2 regions of the Pseudomonas sp. LBUM1676 genome follow, and region 2 is predicted to be linked to the other one. Evidence: predicted binding sites of a transcription regulator. Region 2 holds the regulator's gene; the other holds the start of a gene.
What was found. The regulator FliA, encoded in region 2, starts transcription of late flagellar genes. The targets are predictions, from matches to a motif close to CTAAAGTTTNNNNNNNNNNNGCCGNTAA.
Positions count from the first base shown of each region.

Region 1: a site for FliA is predicted at 3,123-3,150, ahead of flgM (flagellar biosynthesis anti-sigma factor FlgM). Genes of this name have one in related genera too.

Region 1 is NZ_CP166777.1:5,451,938-5,461,744, forward strand. Features, by position in the region: gene flgB (flagellar basal body rod protein FlgB) at 1-8, opposite strand, end outside; gene cheR (protein-glutamate O-methyltransferase CheR) at 372-1,199, opposite strand; gene ACA041_RS25210 (chemotaxis protein CheV) at 1,246-2,178, opposite strand; gene flgA (flagellar basal body P-ring formation chaperone FlgA) at 2,260-3,021, shown strand; gene flgM (flagellar biosynthesis anti-sigma factor FlgM) at 3,187-3,513, shown strand; gene ACA041_RS25225 (flagella synthesis protein FlgN) at 3,562-4,029, shown strand; gene ACA041_RS25230 (flagellar brake protein) at 4,123-4,869, shown strand; gene ACA041_RS25235 (MFS transporter) at 4,947-6,329, opposite strand; gene ACA041_RS25240 (glutamine synthetase family protein) at 6,400-7,641, opposite strand; gene ACA041_RS25245 (CheR family methyltransferase) at 8,133-9,807, shown strand, end outside.
Region 2 is NZ_CP166777.1:5,050,684-5,060,490, forward strand. Features, by position in the region: gene ACA041_RS23275 (chemotaxis protein CheA) at 1-1,041, opposite strand, end outside; gene ACA041_RS23280 (protein phosphatase CheZ) at 1,065-1,853, opposite strand; gene ACA041_RS23285 (chemotaxis response regulator CheY) at 1,876-2,247, opposite strand; gene fliA (RNA polymerase sigma factor FliA) at 2,415-3,155, opposite strand; gene fleN (flagellar synthesis regulator FleN) at 3,152-3,982, opposite strand; gene flhF (flagellar biosynthesis GTPase FlhF) at 4,099-5,430, opposite strand; gene flhA (flagellar biosynthesis protein FlhA) at 5,442-7,571, opposite strand; gene ACA041_RS23310 (RHS repeat-associated core domain-containing protein) at 8,034-9,131, shown strand; gene ACA041_RS23315 (RHS repeat-associated core domain-containing protein) at 9,537-9,807, shown strand, end outside.

The sequences.
Region 1 (9,807 bases), 400 kb from region 2:
ATGCTCATGTCGGGAAACCTTCGGGTGACCTGATTTTTCGTACAATGGACATAGCAAGCGTCATGCCAAATTCAGAAATGCCCGTAAACCGGGGCTTTAGGGGCGGGGGCAAGCCGGCAATGCCAGAAAAGCGGCAACCGGTTTCCGCTGGCTGCCGCTTTTCTGCCGCTTCACACGGTCTGGAGAATACCGCCTGACCCTGTGGGAGCGAGCTTGCTCGCGATGGCGTCGTGTCAGTCAACATCTTCGTCGCCTGACACTCCGCTATCGCGAGCAAGCTCGCTCCCACAGGGGATGGGTGGTGGGTTTGAGGAATGAGCAGGCAAAAAAACGGGAGCCCCTAGGACTCCCTTTTTTTTGCTACCGCCCCATCACTTAGCCTGGTAAATAATCCCCGGACTGCACTGGACCATCTGGTAATGATCCGGCAAACCGTTCAGCGCTTCGGACGCGCCGAGGAACAGATAACCACCGCGCTTCAACGTCCCGTGAATCCGCAACAGGATGTCTTTCTTCACCTCGGCGGAGAAGTAAATCAACACGTTGCGGCAGAACACGATGTCGAACTTGCCGAGGGCCGCGTAGCTGTCCAGCAGGTTGAACGAGCGGAACTCCACCCGACTCTTGATCGGCGCCTTGATGGCCCAGCGTCCCGGTCCCTTGGGATCGAAATAACGCTGCAGGCGCTCCGGCGACAGGCCGCGGCCAATGGCCAAGCTGTCGTACTCGCCCGTCTTGCAGTTGTTCAGCATGGTCCCGGACAGGTCGGTGGCAACAATTTGCACGCCCATCTTCAACTGGCCCAGGTTGACCCGCTCGAACTCATCGATGGACATCGACAGCGAATAGGGTTCCTGGCCCGACGAGCACGCCGCCGACCAGATCCGCAGGCGCTGGCCGGGGGCAGCCTTGATCGCTTCGGGCAGCACCTTGTTCTTCAAGACTTCAAACGGATAGGTGTCACGAAACCACAGGGTTTCGTTGGTCGTCATGGCATCCACCACCATTTCACGCAGGCCACTGCGCGGCTGGGTCTGGATGCGCTGCACCAGTTCACCCAAGGACTTGATGCCTTGCTGTTCCATCAGTTTGTTGAGACGGCTCGAGACCAGGTACTGCTTGTTTTCACCGAGCAAAATGCCACAGGCTTTTTCCAGGAAGACCCGGAACTGTTCAAAATCCAAATTACCCGTAGACAAAGATGCCGCCTCTTAAATCGTGTAAACCGCCAGGGGCAAAACGCCCCTAGCTGATATCTGCTGCCTTGATCCGGTCGACCACCCGGGAGGCCAGGTCATCAGGACGGAATTTGGCCAGGAAGTCATCGGCACCGACTTTCTTGACCATCGCCTGATTGAACACACCTGACAACGAAGTATGCAGGATGATATGAAGCTTTTGCATGCGCGGGTCGTTGCGGATCTCGGCCGTCAGCGTGTACCCGTCCATTTCCGGCATCTCGATGTCGGAAATCATCATCAGGAACTCTTCTTCCGGCTTCTTGCCCTCGTCGACCAGCTTGCGCAGGTAGTCCAGCGCCTGCCGACCGTCGTTCAACGCGACCACTTCGACACCGACCGTTTGCAGGCAACGCGAGACCTGCTTGCGCGCCACCGACGAGTCATCGACTGTCAGCACGCGTAAGGACAACGCCTTGTGCTGGGTCTCGACATCCACCACGCCGACGGAAATCGCTTCCGGCGTCGGCGCCACTTCCGCCAGCACTTTCTCGACGTCGATGATTTCCACCAACTGATTGTCGACCCGGGTCACCGCCGTCAGGTAATGATCGCGTCCCGTGCCCTTGGGCGGCGGATGGATCTCCTCCCAGTTCATGTTGACGATGCGTTCCACCGAGCGCACCAGGAAACCCTGGGTCTTGGTGTTGTACTCCGTGATGATCACGAAGGGATTGCTTTGATCTTTCAGCCGACCGGAACCGGTCGCCATCGCCAGATCGAGAATCGGAATAGTCGCCCCACGAATACTCGCCACTCCGCACACGACAGGATTGGATTTGGGCATCAGGGTCAGCTTGGGGCATTGCAGCACCTCACGAACCTTGAATACGTTGATTCCATACAGCTGCTGGCCGTCGAGACGGAACAACAACAGCTCAAGGCGATTCTGCCCTACCAGTTGCGTGCGCTGGTTTACCGAATCCATTACACCAGCCATGCCCAGACTCCTACACCAACGCTAAGTGTGTTGCGACGCACATTCATCACTAAACGGCACGGCGCTTGCTTTTTAACTCTTATGAACACAGACCCGACATTTTTCCGACGCCTGACATCACCATACCGCAGAGTGCTCTGTGCGATGTCGGCCGTGTGCTTGTTCACCGCCGGCAGCCCTGCCCTTGCTGACGCAGTTACCTTGCCTGACATGCTTATCGGCGTGACCCAGGGCTTTCTTGAATTCACCGTAGAAGACTATCTGGCGACCAGTCAAACCGAAGGCCGTTACGAGATCCAGGTCAATCAGCTCGATCCGCGCCTGCGCATGCCGATGTGCGACAAGGAATTGACAGCGACCCTCGAGAGCCCGGCCAGGCCGCTCGGTCGGGTAACGGTCAAGGTGCGCTGCGAGGGCAGTTCGCCCTGGACGGTCTTCGTACCCGCTCAAGTGCGCCTGTTTCGCGACATTGTGGCCACCACCCGGCCCCTGCGCCGCGCCGATATCGTCGAGCCGCAAGACGTGACTTTGCGTGAGCGGGACATTAGCCTGATCAATCAGGGTTACCTGACCTCGCTCGACCAGGCCATCGGGCAAAAACTGACCCGACCAATGGTCGCCGACCAGGTCATCACCCTGGTGCATATGGAACAGGCTGAAGTCATCAGCAAAGGCGACCAGGTAGTGATAACTGCCCGCAGTGGTACGCTCAGCGTGCGCATGCCGGGTGAAGCCCTGTCCAATGGTGGCTTGCGTGAACAGATTCGAGTGAAAAACCTCAACTCCCAGCGGGTCATCAAGGCGCAGGTTGTCGCGCCAGGCCAGGTGGAAGTGGCCATGTAGGGCTCTGGTTAGTGAAGATGTGGCGCACCACTCGACTGTTACCTAAACTGTGCTCCAGGCAGGGCAAGCGCTGACGCGCGCAAGCTCATTGAGAAATGAGCCTAAAGTTTTCCCGGGTATGGCCGAAAACATGGCAAGCGTCCAAATACCCAGAGGTTTTTTACCATGGTCATCGATTTCAGCCGATTGAACAGCTCCTCGTCACTGACGGGCAGTACACGTACCAGCGTTGCCAGGGAAACCGCCGAAGCCGGCAAATCCGCGCCGCTGAACACTCCGGCCGAACAGGCCAGTACCGTCAAAAGCGGGGAATCGGTACACCTCAGCAATGAGGCTCAAAAGTTGCAGAAGGTCACTGACTCGCTGCGCGATCAGCCTGCCGTCGACAAAGCCCGGGTGGCCGAGTTGAAAGCAGCGATTGCCGATGGCAGCTATAAAGTCGACAGCAACCGTGTAGCCAGCAAACTGCTCAACTTCGAAGCCCAGCGCTAGGCCACGGCCCGCGCCAGGCTTTTGGACGCTTAAAACCCAAGGCCAGCCATGCACGACACTAATTTGCTGCAACTGATCACCGACGACTTTGCCCCAGCGCAACAACTGCTTGAGTTACTGCAAACCGAGTCCCTCGCCTTGCACGGTCGTGACATGCGACTGCTCGAAGACATTCTGGCGCGCAAGCAGGCATTGATCATTCTGCTCGAGCAGCATGGCCGCAAGCGCAGTGAAATCCTCGCCAGTCTCAACCTGCCCACCACTCGCCAGGGCCTTGAGCAGTTGGCCAGCCAATCGAGCATCGGTGAGCAATTGCTGACGCAAAGCGATGTGCTGACCGACCTTCTGGCCCAATGCCAGACCGCCAACCTCAGCAATGGCCAGTCGATCGTGATGCAGCAGGCCGCCACGGCCACCCAGCTGAAAATTCTCACCGGCGGTGAGCCGCCCGCGCTCTACAATGCCAGCGGATCATTCTCCACGCTCGTAAAGCCGCGCCCGCTCAGTCAGGCTTGAGCCTGCTTCATGAGCACGCCCTATCAAGACGCGAAACATGCTGGCAAAATGCTGGCTAGCCGCAGTCATATTTTGTCTGGAGATTGATGAACCGTGTCCAATGCCTTAAACGCGGAAGATGCTCCGCAGCCACCCAAGGTGCTCTCCACGCCCCTGGAAATCTCCGGCAACCTGCGTCAGCTGCAAGAGAGCCATGACCCGCTGATCATTACGTTCCATGAACGGACCCAGCGCTTCCAGAGCTATCTGGTGGACATCGACCGTGAACGCAAAACGATCGCCCTGGACGAAATGATTCCCCGCGACGGTGAACGCTTCCTGCTGGCCGGCGAGCCATTCAAGGTCGAAGGCTTCCACGACGGCGTGCGCATTGCCTGGGACAGCAACGGCCCACTGACCCTCGACGATTCCGGCGATACCCGCTGCTACCGCGGCCCCCTGCCCGATCAAGTGGTCTACCATCAGCGGCGCAATGCCTTTCGCGCCGCGTTGAAGCTGGCACAATTGGTCAACGTCAATCTGGACGGTGAAAAGCTCAAGGCACCGATCAGCGGTAAATTGCTGGACATTTCCGCCACCGGTTGCAAGTTACGCTTCGAAGGCGACATCAGCAGCAGCCTGCAGCTTGGCCAGGTTTACGACCGCTTCGCCGCCGCCCTGCCCTTTGGTAAAATGACGGCACCGGTCGAACTGCGGTACCTGCACTTCGAAGAAAGAATCTCCACCACCTTCGCCGGCGTGCGCTTTCACAACATGAGCGGGCTGGTGCAGCGCCAGGTCGAGCGGTTCGTCTATCAACTTCAGCGCGAAGCGCGGCGCTTCGACAAAGACGACCTCTGAAACGAAGCACCATAAAAAACGGGCAGCCCCTTGCGGTGACTGCCCGTTTTTTTATCCCAGGTTTCAAGGATCAGCTGTCAAGGCCTGGCCTCGGTAAAGCTTTGCTCACGCCCCAGGTCAGTGTCATCCGGGGACGAATCGGTTTCAGTCTGCGTTTCGGTCTCCGTTTCAGGTGCGGGGTCCGGCTCGGGCTCGATCGGGTTCTGCATCTGCTCCTGCACCACCTGCTCATCGACCCGTGGATCAAGACAGGCCACCAGCGGTGAACTCGACATGCTGTCCGGCATGGCGACGTGATGCAGCGGCGCATCGTCCACCTGGTGCAGGTTGGTCACCGCTTTAGGGCGGATCCGCCATACCAGCACCAACGCGAAGAAACTGAAGAAGGCATACAGCATCTGGCTGCCGAACAGCTTCATCAGCACCCCCGCCACCAGCGGTCCGATACTGGCGCCGACACCATAGGTCACCAGCAGCATCGCCGTCAGGGATACCCGACGATCACCCTCGACGTGGTCATTGGAGAACGCCACTGCCAACGGATACAGGCAGAACTGAACCAGCGAGCAGAGGAAACCGGCGAGGAACAATACTTCCAGCGGCACCTGCTTCATGATCGCCAATGGCAATGCCGCCAGCGCCAGGCTGAAGGCAAAACAGCGGATCAACAGCGCCCGGTCATAACGATCGGACAGCCAACCCAGCGGCCACTGCACCAGCAGGCCGGCGAAAATGCAGCTACCCATGAACAGACCCACTTGCTCCGTGGACAAGCCTTGCTGCGAGGCGTACAGCGGCGCCAGGCCGTAGAATGAGCCGACGATCAGCCCCGCCCCCAGCACCGTGCTCAATGATTGCGGCACGCGCTTGATGAAGAAGCGCGGCTCCATCGGCGCCGGGTGCAAGGCTGCCGGGTGAATCCGCTGGGTCAGGGCCACCGGCACCAGACAGAGGGCGAAGCACAGGGCGACCAGCATCAGCAGTTCCAGACCCAGGCCCGGATGCATGACCAGAATCAGCTGGCCCAATACCAGCCCCAGGTAGGACGCGATCATGTAGCCGCTGAATACGATGCCACGCTGTTTGGCTTCCGCCTGCTCATTGAGCCAGCTTTCGATGACCATGTACTGGCACATCATGCCGAGGCCGACGATGACCCGCAGAAACAGCCACGCGGGTAGCCAGTCCACCAGGCCATGGCCCAGCACCGCCGCGCCGACAATCCCGGCACACGCCGAATAGGCTCGGATATGCCCGACCCGGGCGATCAGCCTGTGGCCGATCTTGCCGCCCAGTACCAGGCCGAAATAGTTGGCCGCCATCAACGCACCGACCCACAGGCTGTCGACATTATCGGCGGCCAGGCGCAAGGCCAGGTAAGTACTCAGCAAGCCTGAGCCGATCAACATCATCAGCGAGGCGAAATAAAGCGCTCGAAAGGGTTTCCAGATTTGGCGCATCGGCGTTCCGAGCGGCTCCTTGCAGTGAGAAACGGACTATCCGAAAAGATAGCCCGGTGTCGACGGATCGTCAGGCCTGGGCCGCTAAAACACGCCGCTCCCAGGGAGTAATTTCATCAAAGAAGCTGGTCAACTCCATGGTCTTCGAAGCGACGTAGCCTTCGATGAACTCCTTGCCAAACAGTTCCTTCGCCAATTGACTACGTTTCAGACGCTCGAGAGCGGCATGCAAGGTACACGGCAATGAAAGATTATCCGGCACCTGGAATTCGCCCTGAATCGCCTCGCTTGGCTGCAGTCGGTTTTCGATGCCATATAACCCCGCCGCCAGGCTCGCGGCAATCGCCAAATACGGATTGGCATCCGCTCCCGGCAAACGGTTTTCGACCCGACGCGCCAGCGGCGAACTGGCCGGAATGCGCAAACCGGCAGCACGGTTGTCGTGGGACCAGCAGGCATTATTCGGTGAGGCGAACGGATGACACAAACGCTGGTAGGAGTTCACATTCGGCGCGAACAGTGCGGTGAAGTCCGCCATGCCCGCCTGCTGACCGGCAATGAAGTGACGGAAGGTCGCGGTCGGCTCACCGCTCTCGTCGCTGAACACGTTACGCCCGGTGCCGATCTCGACGATGCTCTGGTGAATGTGCATCGAACTGCCTGGGGTGTGTGCCAGGGGCTTGGCCATGCACACCACGTTCAAACCATGCTTGAGCGCGACTTCCTTGAGCAGGTGCTTGAACAGGAAGGTCTGGTCGGCCAGCAGCAACGGATCGCCGTGCAGCAGGTTGATCTCGAACTGGCTGACACCCATCTCGTGCATGAAGGTATCGCGGGGCAAGCCCAGGGCCGCCATGCAGGCGTAGACTTTGCTGAAGAACGGCCGCAAGCCATTGTTGGAACTGACGCTGAACGCCGAGTGACCGTCCTCGCGGCGCCCGTCCAGGCCTACCGGGGGCTGGAAGGGTTGAGTCGGGTCGGGGTTGGGGGCGAAGACGAAGAATTCCAGCTCGGTTGCCACCACCGGGGCCAGGCCGAGGGCTGCATACCGCGCGATGACGGCCTTGAGCTGGCCGCGGGTGGACAGATTTGAGCGCTCGCCGGTCAACTCATCCGCATCACAAATGGCGAAGGCTCGCGGTTGATCGCTCCAGGGCAAGCGGTGGATCTGCGCAGGATCGGGAACCAGCGCCAGGTCGCCGTCATCGCTGCCGTAGAAACGCGCTGGCGGATATCCGCCCATGATGCATTGCAGCAGCACCCCACGGGCCATCTGCAAGCGCCGTCCTTCGAGAAATCCTTCGGCGGTCATCACCTTGCCACGGGGTACGCCATTCAAGTCCGGCGTGACACATTCAATCTCATCAATGCCCGTCAATCGTTGCGCGAGTGAACGCTGGCCATCGGTCGTCATGACGCAATCCTTGTTATTGTGCGAGCCGCGAACGGCGACCGTACAAAATAGGCTCCGCCTGTTCGGAATATCAAGCACCGGCAAACAAAATACTTCATGGCGGATGAACACGTCCTTGCAGGAGTCGGCTTGCTGGCGAATACGTGATACAGGTGCACCGGCATCGGGCTGTCCGAGTATTTGCAGTTGCCTGGCCATCAGGACGAAACTGCGCAAATCCGAAAATCATCGACGATCAGAAAACGCTTTTGGTGATACGAGGGTGACTCCGATTTCGGAGCTATATATTTGAAGGCGTTATTGAAAAACGGGATTATCCTGACCTATTGATGTGCCCTGCCCGTCGCTTGAACTCAAGACGCTTTCCGTCGCTGCCAAAGGCCGAAGTCATGACCACCACTCCCAAGCGTTCGGACACTGTTTCCGAACAAAACGCCTTGCGCCCCGGCACCCTGGATTTTCCGGTGGTGGGCATTGGCGCGTCGGCCGGCGGACTGCAAGCCATCAAACTGTTCTTCGAAAACATGCCGCAGGACAACGGCATGGCGTTCGTGATCATCCTCCATCTATCCCCCGACCACCAAAGCATCGCCGACAAAATCATCCAGGAATCGACCAAGATGCCGGTGCTGCAGGTCACCGAAACGGTGCCCATCGAGAAAAACCGGGTGTATGTCATTTCACCGGCGCAACGGCTGGCGATGAATGATGGATTTCTTGAAGTCCGCCCCTGTGACCCGGGTCAAGGGCGCCATGCGTCCATCGATCTGTTCTTCCGCGACCTGGCCGATGTGCACCGCGAGCGGGCATTTTGTCTGGTGCTGTCAGGCTCGGGTTCCGATGGTGCTGTCGGGTTGTCGCGTATCAAGGAACAGGGTGGGGTCACCCTAGCCCAGGCACCGGAAGACGCCGAGTTCGACAGCATGCCCCGCGCAGCCATCGACACGCACCTGGTAGACCTGGTGTTGCCAGTGGTGGAAATGCCGCAAAAGCTGCTGGAACTGTGGCGTAACTCTCAGGAAATCAACTTGCCTACCGCCAACGACCCCGAACTGCACGCCATTGCCGCCGCGTCCGAACGCGAAGCCGTGGTTGCCGAACAATGGCTGCACGACATTCTGATCCAGTTGCGCACCGGCACCGGCCATGATTTCAAGCACTACAAACGCGCCACCGTGTTGCGCCGGATTGAACGCCGGATGCAGGTCACCGCCCAGCCGGACCTGGCTTCCTACTACCGCTTCCTGCAAAACAACCCCGAGGAAACCAAGGCACTGCTGGGCGACATGCTGATCGGCGTGACCAACTTCTTCCGCGACCGTGAGGCCTTCGAAGCCCTGGAGCGGGATGTCGTGCCGCAGCTGATCAGCGCCGTGGTAGCGGCGCAACCGGAGAAAGACGAGATCCGCGTCTGGTCCGCTGGCTGCTCCACGGGCGAAGAAGCCTACAGCCTGGCGATGCTGCTCAACGACCAACTGCAACTGGACAGAAGCGCGGCCTCGTTTCAACTGTTTGCCACCGACATCGACGAGCGCGCCATCAGCGTCGGCCGGGCCGGGCTGTACCCGCAAGCGATCGTTACCGACGTACCGCCCACGCGGTTGCGCCATTACTTCGCCAAGGAGAACGACCACTATCGAATTCGCAAGGAAATTCGCGAAAAGGTCCTGTTCGCCAAACACAGCCTGTTGTCCGATCCGCCCTTCTCGCAAATCGACCTGATCGTTTGCCGAAACCTGCTGATCTACCTGGATCGCGAGGTGCAACGGGAAATCCTGCAGATGTTCCATTTTGCCCTGCGCCCCGGCGGCTTCCTGTTTCTCGGCTCTTCCGAGAGCGCGGACGCGTGCCATGAACTGTTCGCTCCGGTAGACAAGCGCAACCGGATCTTCCGCGCCAAAACCGGCACGGCCAACAGCCGTCGCACCCCGACCATGCCCCGCGGTGGCTACGTGCGAACCAGTGTTTCCCAACAGGCGCCGAAAAACAGCCAGCCGCGTAAATTGTCCGTCGCCGATATTCATCAATGCGCCCTGGAACAGTCCGCGCCACCGAGCATGATCG
Region 2 (9,807 bases):
ACGAGCAGGAGCCGGCGGTGCCTTCGCTGCTTCGGCTTTTGGCTCAGGGGCTTTGGCGACCGGTTTGGGGGCTGCTGCCTTGCCGACCGGTGTCGCAACCGAAGCACTGGCGCCGGTAGCGGTGCCGACTTTAGAGAACTTGCCTTTACCGTGAAGTTCGTCGAGCAACGCTTCGAACTCGTGATCGGAGATCAGATCGCTGCCCACCGCTGCGGCAACGGGCGCGACCGGGACCGGTGCCGAAGCAATCGCCGATTCCAGGGCGTCGACCGCAAAGTTGCCCTTGCCGTGCAGTTGATCGAGCAGTGCTTCGAACTCTTCGTCGGTTATGTCGGAGCTGTCGCCTGCCGCTTTCGCAGCAGTCGGTGCGGCAGGCACTGCTGGAGCGGCTGGCGCAGCCACAGCATCGACGCAAAACTGGCCTTTACCGTGCAACTGATCAAGCAATGACTCGAACTCGGCATCGGTGATTTCGTCGCTGGCCGCGGCAGGATTGCTGACCGGTGTCACAGCAGCAGGCGCGGCCTCGGCCTGCACCTTGATGGCGTTGAGCGAGTCCAGCAGTTGTTCGAATTCGTTATCGGTGATGTCACCTGGCTCGCTTTCAGCCACAGGCGCTACTTCGGCAACCGGCGCCGCTTCGTCGGCCGATTGCGGCTCGGCCAGACGCGCCAGGGCCGCCAGCAGTTCAGGCGTGGCCGCCGTGACCGGGCTGCGTTCGCGAACCTCGGTAAACATGCCGTTCACCGCGTCCAGCGCTTCGAGAACCACGTCCATCAGTTCCGAGTCGACGCGACGTTCACCCTTGCGCAGGATGTCGAACACGTTCTCGGCGATGTGACAGCACTCCACCAGCTCGTTGAGCTGGAGGAAGCCGGCGCCCCCTTTTACAGTGTGAAAACCGCGAAAAATTGCATTGAGCAAGTCCGCATCATCCGGTCGGCTTTCAAGCTCGACCAGCTGTTCGGACAGTAGCTCTAGAATCTCGCCGGCCTCAACCAGGAAATCCTGAAGGATCTCTTCATCGGCGCCGAAGCTCATTAATGGGGTGCTCCTAACAGGTCTTAAAATCCAAGGCTGGAAAGCAAATCGTCCACATCGTCCTGACCGGACACAACGTCTTCTCTTTTATCGGCATGAATCTGCGGACCTTCACCCTGAGAGAGATGTTTTTGCGGATCTTTTTCTGCGCGCATCGCTTCACGGTCATGTTCGATGCCCGCAAAGCGGTCCACCTGACTGGCCATGAGCACGAGCTTGAGCAGGTTGCTTTCAACTTCGGTGACCAGCTGGGTCACGCGCTTGATCACCTGACCGGTGAGGTCCTGGTAGTCCTGGGCGAGCAGAATGTCGTTGAGGTTGCTCGACACAATGCGATTGTCTGCACTGCTGCGAGTCAGAAAACCGTCGACCCTGCGGGCCAGTTCGCGGAACTCTTCAGCCCCGACTTCGCGACGCATGAACCGGCCCCAATCAGTGCTCAAAGCCTGGGCTTCGTTGCTCAGGCCGTTGACCAGCGGCGTGGCGTTCTCGACCAGGTCCATGGTGCGGTTGGCCGCGGCTTCGGTCAGCCGGACCACGTAGCCCAGGCGCTCGGTGGCGTCCGTGATCTGGGACACTTCCTCCGCTTGCGGCATGTGCGGGTCAATCTGGAAATTGACGATCGCGCTATGCAACTCGCGGGTGAGCTTGCCCACTTCCTGATACAGGCCGCGGTCACGGGTCTGGTTGAGCTCATGGATCAATTGCACCGCGTCGCCGAACTTGCCTTTTTCCAGGCTTTCGACCAATTCGACCGCGTGTTTTTTCAGGGTCGATTCGAAATCGCCCTGTGAACATTCTTTTTGTTCCATAGCTCCCCCGTGGCGCAGTTGCTCAACCAATGCGTTCGAAAATCTTCTCGATTTTTTCTTTCAACGCCTGGGCCGTGAAGGGTTTGACCACATAGCCGTTGACCCCGGCCTGGGCCGCTTCGATGATCTGCTCGCGCTTGGCTTCAGCGGTCACCATCAGCACCGGCAGGTGCTTGAGCTTTTCATCGGCGCGTACGTGACGCAGCAGATCGATGCCGGTCATGCCAGGCATGTTCCAGTCAGTGACCAGAAAGTCGATGCTGCCGCTGTTGAGCATCGGAATGGCAGTAGTGCCATCATCCGCCTCGACCGTGTTGGTGAACCCGAGGTCACGCAACAGGTTTTTTATGATCCGCCGCATCGTTGAGAAGTCATCAACGATGAGGATTTTCATGTTCTTGTCCAATTCGACCTCCAAGCAGTCTTAAACGCGCCCAGCACCTGGACGCGCCATTTCAATCAATCCGGCGATGCACTCGATGACTGTCTGGAGCACAACAGATCGCGACCGGCGCGGTTCAACCCCACACCAGCCACGTTCGCAGTGTCCCCACACTGCCTTCAGCGCGCTCGCCACTCCCCCAAACGCCCCCGCAAACGGGCCGCGCACTGGCTGTGTAACTGGCTGACCCGGGATTCGCTGACCCCCAGGACCTCGCCGATTTCCTTGAGATTCAGCTCTTCGTCGTAGTACAGCGCCAACACCAGTCGCTCACGCTCCGGCAAATTGGCGATCGCGTCCGCCAGCGCCGCCTGGAAGCGTTCATCTTCCAGGTCGCGCGACGGCTCCGGATGTGCACTCGCGCCATCCTCGTGCAGCCCTTCGTGTTCGCCGTCCTGCAACAGATCGTCGAAACTGAATAACCGGCTGCCCAGGGTATCGTTCAAAATCCCGTAATAATCGTCGAGACTCAATTGGAGTTCGGCCGCAACTTCGTGATCTTTAGCGTCGCGACCGGTTTTAGCTTCAATCGAGCGAATGGCGTCGCTGACCATCCGGGTATTGCGGTGGACCGAACGTGGCGCCCAGTCCCCCTTGCGCACTTCATCGAGCATCGCGCCGCGGATCCGGATGCCCGCGTACGTTTCAAAACTGGCGCCTTTGCTGGCGTCGTACTTGGTCGAGACTTCGAGCAGGCCGATCATCCCGGCCTGGATCAGGTCTTCGACCTGGACACTGGCCGGCAGACGCGCCAGCAAGTGATAGGCAATGCGTTTTACCAGTGGCGCGTAACGCTCGATCAGCTCGTACTGCGAATCACGGGCCGACGTTTTGTAGAGGTTATAGCCACTGGCTGTCATAGCACCGGTCCTGCCGTTTGTTGCACGAGGCGCTCCACGAAAAACTCAAGGTGCCCGCGAGGATTGGCAGGCAGCGGCCAGGTATCGACCTTCTGCGCAATCGCCTTGAACGCCAGCGAACACTTGGAACGCGGGAATGCTTCATACACGGCGCGCTGCTTTTGCACGGCCTTGCGCACGCTTTCGTCGTACGGCACCGCACCGACGTATTGCAAGGCGACGTCGAGGAAGCGATCGGTGACCTTGGTCAACTTGGCGAACAGGTTGCGACCTTCCTGCGGGCTCTGGGCCATGTTGGCCAGGACGCGGAAGCGGTTCATGCCGTAATCGCGATTCAGCAACTTGATCAGGGCGTAGGCGTCCGTGATCGAGGTCGGTTCGTCGCAGACCACCAGCAGGACTTCTTGCGCGGCACGAACGAAACTGACGACCGAGTCACCAATGCCCGCGGCGGTGTCGATCACCAATACGTCGAGGTTATCGCCGATATCGCTGAAGGCCTGGATCAGGCCGGCGTGTTGCGCCGGGCTCAGATGCACCATGCTCTGGGTGCCGGAAGCGGCCGGAACGATGCGGATGCCGCCGGGGCCCTGCAACAGTACGTCGCGCAGCTCACAACGGCCTTCGATCACGTCGGCCAGGGTACGTTTGGGTGTCAGTCCCAGCAGGACGTCGACGTTCGCCAGCCCCAGATCGGCGTCCAGCAGCATGACGCGCCGGCCGAGCTCCGCCAGGGCCAGGGACAAATTCACTGACACGTTAGTTTTGCCGACGCCACCTTTGCCGCCGGTCACCGCGATCACCTGTACAGGATGCATGCTGCCCATGTTATTTCATTACCTTGTCTTGCATAGACGGAGGCCACATTACTGGCTGCGCGTTCACAAACGGAACAATGCATGGCAGACCATCGATGTAGGTACAAAAACGATTCATTGCTACCTCAGCCGACCTGTTTGGTCGGGCTGTGATAAATATCGGCGAACATATCAGCCATGGCTTCCTCGCTGGGTTCTTCCTGCATTTGCACGCTGACCGCGCGGCTGACCAGCTGATGGCGACGCGGCAGATGCAAATCATCCGGAATCCGCGGGCCATCGGTCAGGTAAGCCACCGGCAAATCATGGCTGATGGCCAGGCTCAACACCTCGCCCAGGCTTGCCGTTTCATCCAGTTTAGTCAGGATGCAGCCAGCGAGGCCGCAACGCTTGTAACTGTGATAAGCGGCGGTCAGCACCTGTTTCTGGCTGGTGGTGGCCAGGACCAGATAGTTCCTGGATTTGATGCCTCGCCCGGCGAGGCTTTCGAGCTGCATGCGCAGTGCCGGATCGCTGGCTTGAAGGCCGGCGGTATCGATCAGCACCACGCGCTTGCGCAGCAAGGGATCCAGCGCCTGCACCAGCGACTGCCCCGGGTCGACGTGCGTCACCGGGACATTGAGGATGCGGCCCAGAGTCTTGAGTTGTTCCTGGGCACCGATACGGTAGCTGTCCATGCTCACCAGCGCGATGTTCTGCGCGCCGTACTTGAGCACGTAACGGGCCGCGAGCTTGGCCAGGGTGGTGGTCTTGCCCATGCCGGCAGGGCCGACCATGGCAATCACCCCGCCCTCTTCCAGGGGTTCGATTTCCGGTGTGGAGATCATCCGCGCCAGGTGCGCCAGCAACATGCGCCAGGCCTGACGAGGTTCTTCAATGTCAGTGATCATGGCCAGCAGATCCCGCGACAGCGGGCCGGACAGGCCGATGCGTTGCAGGCGCCGCCAGAGGTTGGCCTGGGCCGGACGGCTGCCTTGCAGCTGATTCCAGGCCAGGGAGCCAAGCTGCACTTCCATCAGTTCACGCAAGCTGTTGAGTTCGAAACGCATCGAGTCGAACGCACGCGGGTCGACACCCCCTGCTGCTGCCGCGGCAGGCGCTGGCGCAGGACGCTGGGGTTCGGTGTAAGTCGGCTCGATCAGCGGTTCGGCGGCGGTCAATGGCAGGCCGGCAAACAACTGGCGATTGGTCGCATTGTCGCTCTCGCCTTCGCTGCGCAGGCTCAGTTCGGCCTGGGCGGTGACGATCCGCGACTGGGTCTTGCGCAGCTCGTCCTCGAGTTCCATGTTCGGCACCCGCGGGGCCAGCGCCGACAGCTTGTAATCCAGGGCCGCCGTCAGCTCGACACCACCGGCGATCCGGCGGTTGCCAATGATGGCGGCATCAGCGCCCAGCTCATCACGAACCAGCTTCATGGCCTGACGCATATCGGCGGCGAAAAAACGCTTAACTTGCATACACCACTACCTCAGCCGTTGGGCCCTACTGTCGCAACGATGGTCACTTGCTTGTTGTCAGGGATTTCCTGGTACGCCAACACATGCAACCCCGGGACTGCCAGTCGGCCGAACCGCGACAACATCGCGCGAATCGGACCGGCGACCAGCAGAATCACCGGTTGACCTTGCATCTCCTGACGCTGCGCCGCTTCGATCAACGAACGTTGCAGCTTCTCGGCCATGCTTGGTTCCAGCAGAACGCCCTCTTCCGAGCCTTGTCCCGCCTTCTGAAGACTATTGAGCAATATCTGTTCCAACCTTGGCTCCAGCGTGATCACTGGCAGCTCGGAGTCAGTGCCTACAATGCTTTGGACGATGGCGCGGGATACGCCGACGCGCACGGCGGCCACCAGCGCGGCGGTATCTTGACTCTTGGCGGGGTTGTTCGCGATGGCCTCGGCAATGCTGCGAATGTCCCGCACCGGCACCTGTTCGGCCAGCAACGCTTGCAAGACCTTGAGCAGCTGCGACAGCGAGACCACGCCCGGGACCAGCTCTTCAGCGAGTTTTGGCGAGCTTTTAGCCAGCAATTGCATGAGTTGCTGGACTTCTTCGTGGCCAATCAGCTCACTGGAGTGCTTGTACAGAATCTGGTTCAAATGGGTTGCCACTACGGTACTGGCATCGACCACGGTGTATCCGAGGGATTGCGCCTGGGCGCGCTGGCTGACTTCGATCCAGACCGCTTCCAGACCAAAAGCCGGATCTTTGGCGTTTATGCCGTTCAACGTACCGTAGACCTGCCCCGGGTTGATCGCCAGCTCCCGGTCCGGGTAAATCTCCGCTTCGGCCAGGATCACCCCCATCAGGGTCAGGCGATAGGCGCTCGGCGCCAGGTCGAGGTTGTCACGGATATGCACGGTCGGCATCAGGAAGCCCAGGTCCTGAGACAGCTTCTTGCGCACACCCTTGATCCGCGCCAGCAACTGACCACCCTGGTTGCGATCCACCAGTGGAATCAAGCGGTAGCCGACCTCCAGGCCGATCATGTCGATCGGCGTGACGTCGTCCCAGCCAAGCTCCTTGGTTTCCTGGGCGCGGGCCGGCGATGGCAGCAGCTCCTGCTGACGCTTGACCTCTTGCAGGGCCTGAACCTTGACCGAGTTCTGCTTCTTCCAGAACAGGTAAGCGCCGCCGGCCGCCAGGGCCGCCATGCTGAGAAAGGAGAAGTGCGGCATGCCTGGCACCAGGCCCATCACCGCCATCAGACCGGCCGCGACCGCCAGTGCTTTCGGCGAGGCGAACATCTGGCGATTGATCTGCTTGCCCATGTCTTCGGAACCGGAAGCACGGGTCACCATGATCGCGGCGGCTGTCGATAACAGCAGTGATGGCAATTGCGCCACCAAACCGTCACCGATGGTCAAAAGCGCATACACCTTGCCGGCATCGCCGAAGGTCATGCCGTGCTGGAAGATACCGACCGCCATGCCGCCGATCAGGTTGATGAACAGAATCAACAGGCCGGCGATGGCGTCACCACGCACGAACTTGCTGGCACCGTCCATGGAACCGTAGAACTCGGCTTCCTGGGCGACTTCCGAGCGTCGCGCCTTGGCCTGGTTCTGGTCGATCAAACCGGCGTTCAAATCGGCGTCGATCGCCATTTGCTTGCCGGGCATGGCATCAAGGGTGAAACGCGCGCTGACCTCGGAAATCCGCCCGGCACCCTTGGTCACCACGACGAAGTTGATGATCATCAAAATCGCGAACACCACGATACCGACCACGTAGTTACCGCCGATCACCACCTCACCGAAGGCCTGGATCACCTTGCCCGCGGCGGCATGACCGTCCTGACCGTGGAGCATCACCACCCGCGTCGAGGCCACGTTCAACGCCAGCCGCAGCAGCGTCGCCACCAGCAGAATGGTCGGGAACACCGCAAAATCCAGCGGGCGCAAGGCGTAGACGCAGACCAGCAACACCACGATCGACAAGGCAATGTTGAACGTGAAGAACACGTCCAGCAGGAACGGTGGCATCGGCAGCATCATCATCGCCAGCATGACCAGCAGCAACAACGGCACACCCAAATTGCCCCGACTCAAGTCGGCGACATTCGTGCGAGCAGTGTTGAATAACTGAGAGCGATCCACCGGCTTTCCCCGTTCCTTTAAAGCAAACTTTTGACGCCAGATGCGGGCGTAGAGGGGGTACTGCAAGAAGCCTTCCAACTTTTGCGGGTTTTTTGGGTAGTGATGTTTTATCGGAAATTTGCGGCGACAGGACAGGCGCTTTCACCGGCAAGCCGGTCTCGCTCCCACAGGGGATCTGTGCTGGCCACATACTCTGTGCACAACACAGATCCCCTGTGGGAGCGAGCCTGCTCGCGAAGAGGCCGTCCCTGCTGCCGCCCATCTCACGAACAACACAAAACCTGTGGGAGCCGGGCTTGCCCGCGATGGGGTCGACACTGCCGCAGCACTTTTCAGGAAGCCTTCGGGCCCATTGAATCAACCGGGCTAACTCACGCGAACCTATCAGTTCTGCTAGTACCCAACCCTCGCAAAACCGCGAATACTGAGGTCCCGCACTTCGGACCTTCGGAGCAATCACCCATGACATCGCTACGCGAAACCGTGCTCTGCCAATATCACTACGACCCCCTTGATCGACTGGCCAGTCACGCCCTGCCAGACATCCCCGAGCGCCAGCGCTTTTACTGCAAAAGCAGGCTGGCCACCGAGATACAGGGGGCGATGCTTTATTCGATTGTCCAACATGGCGACCAGCTGTTGGCGCAACAACGAAGTGAGGGGGAGGCGCCTGATACCACGCTGCTGGCCACCGATCAGCAGCGCTCGGTGTTGCACACGCTCAAAACGAATCAACCACGACAACCCATAGCCTATTCGCCCTATGGTCACCGCCCTGTTGGAAACGGGTTACTCAGCCTGCTCGGCTTTAACGGCGAACGGCCGGATCCGGTGACTGGGTGTTATTTATTGGGAAATGGATATCGGGCGTTTAATCCGGCGTTGATGCGGTTTAATAGCCCGGACGGTTTGAGTCCGTTTGGGAAAGGCGGGTTGAATGCGTATGCTTATTGCGCAGGAGACCCTATCAATAAAGCAGACCCAACAGGACACGCTTTGGTAAAAAACCTTCTTAGTGCTATGTCAAAAAACTCATCAGCCCCAGTAGGAAAAAACACCATAGATGCGTTATATGCAACAAAAAGAAGTCTGGGTGGTGCACGAGCTTTAAGAAAAGAGGCAGCAAAAATAGGCACAACAGCCGAAAAAATCTTATTGGAAAAGACCATAACCAAGAGCATGTCTGAAATAACCAGCGACTTCAGTTATTTTGAAAACCCTCCATTCAAGATAACCAACAATGAACAAATATTCTATCTTCGATCATCCACCACGCAAAACATGAAAAAACACACAGCTATCCTTTACGACCTTAAAGTCAACAATAGAAAATCGCTACACAAAAACATGGAGGATGAAATAACTAGTATATTTGACAAACACACTCGATTCGTGCATCACGAGGCTATGCGAGTTACCGAATCAAGAGTTAATCGCCTTGCGCAGGATGGAGTCATTAACTATACACCTGGTGGCCCACCCAATTATCATGATGCACTTTCCCTTAGGGCACCTGATTCACCAAGCAGTTCCAATGATAATGTCCGGAGGGCTCAGTGAGTCATCCACTCATCAAAGCAGGCCAAGTCACCCAATACCCGGTCTCAAGCAAGGTTAAAAACCGCCGCGCCCAGCAATCCCAACAAGCTCACTTGGCAGGCGACCCGGCTACATCACACTTAGGCGGTGACAGCCGGTCAGCCGCTTCAAGATCAAAAGATCGCAGCCTTTGGCAGCTTCTACACAGGTATTGCGAGCACCCTGTAGGAGCTGCCGAAGGTGTAAACCTTAATCAGGACGGGACAGCGTCCCCTTTTGGGGTCAGCGAATATCTCAGAAAGCGCGCTACTGACCAGCAAATCAAAACGCACAAACCCAGCGAACCTATCAGTTCTGCTAGTACCCAACCCTTGCAAAGCCGCCAATACTGAGCTCCCGCACTTCGGATCTTCGGAGCAACCACCCATGCCATCGCCGCGCGAAACCGTGCTCTGCCAATATCATTACGACCCCCTTGATCGACTGACCAGTCACGCCCTGCCAGACATCCCCGAGCGCCAGCGCTTTTACTGCAAAAGCAGGCTCGTCACCGAGATACAGGGCGCAATGCGCTATTCGATCATTCAGCATGGCGACCAGTTGTTGGCGCAACAACGGAGTGAGGGTGAGGAGCCCGACTCCACGCTGCTGGCAACCGATCAACAGCGTTCGGTGTTGCAGGCGCTCAAGACCGACA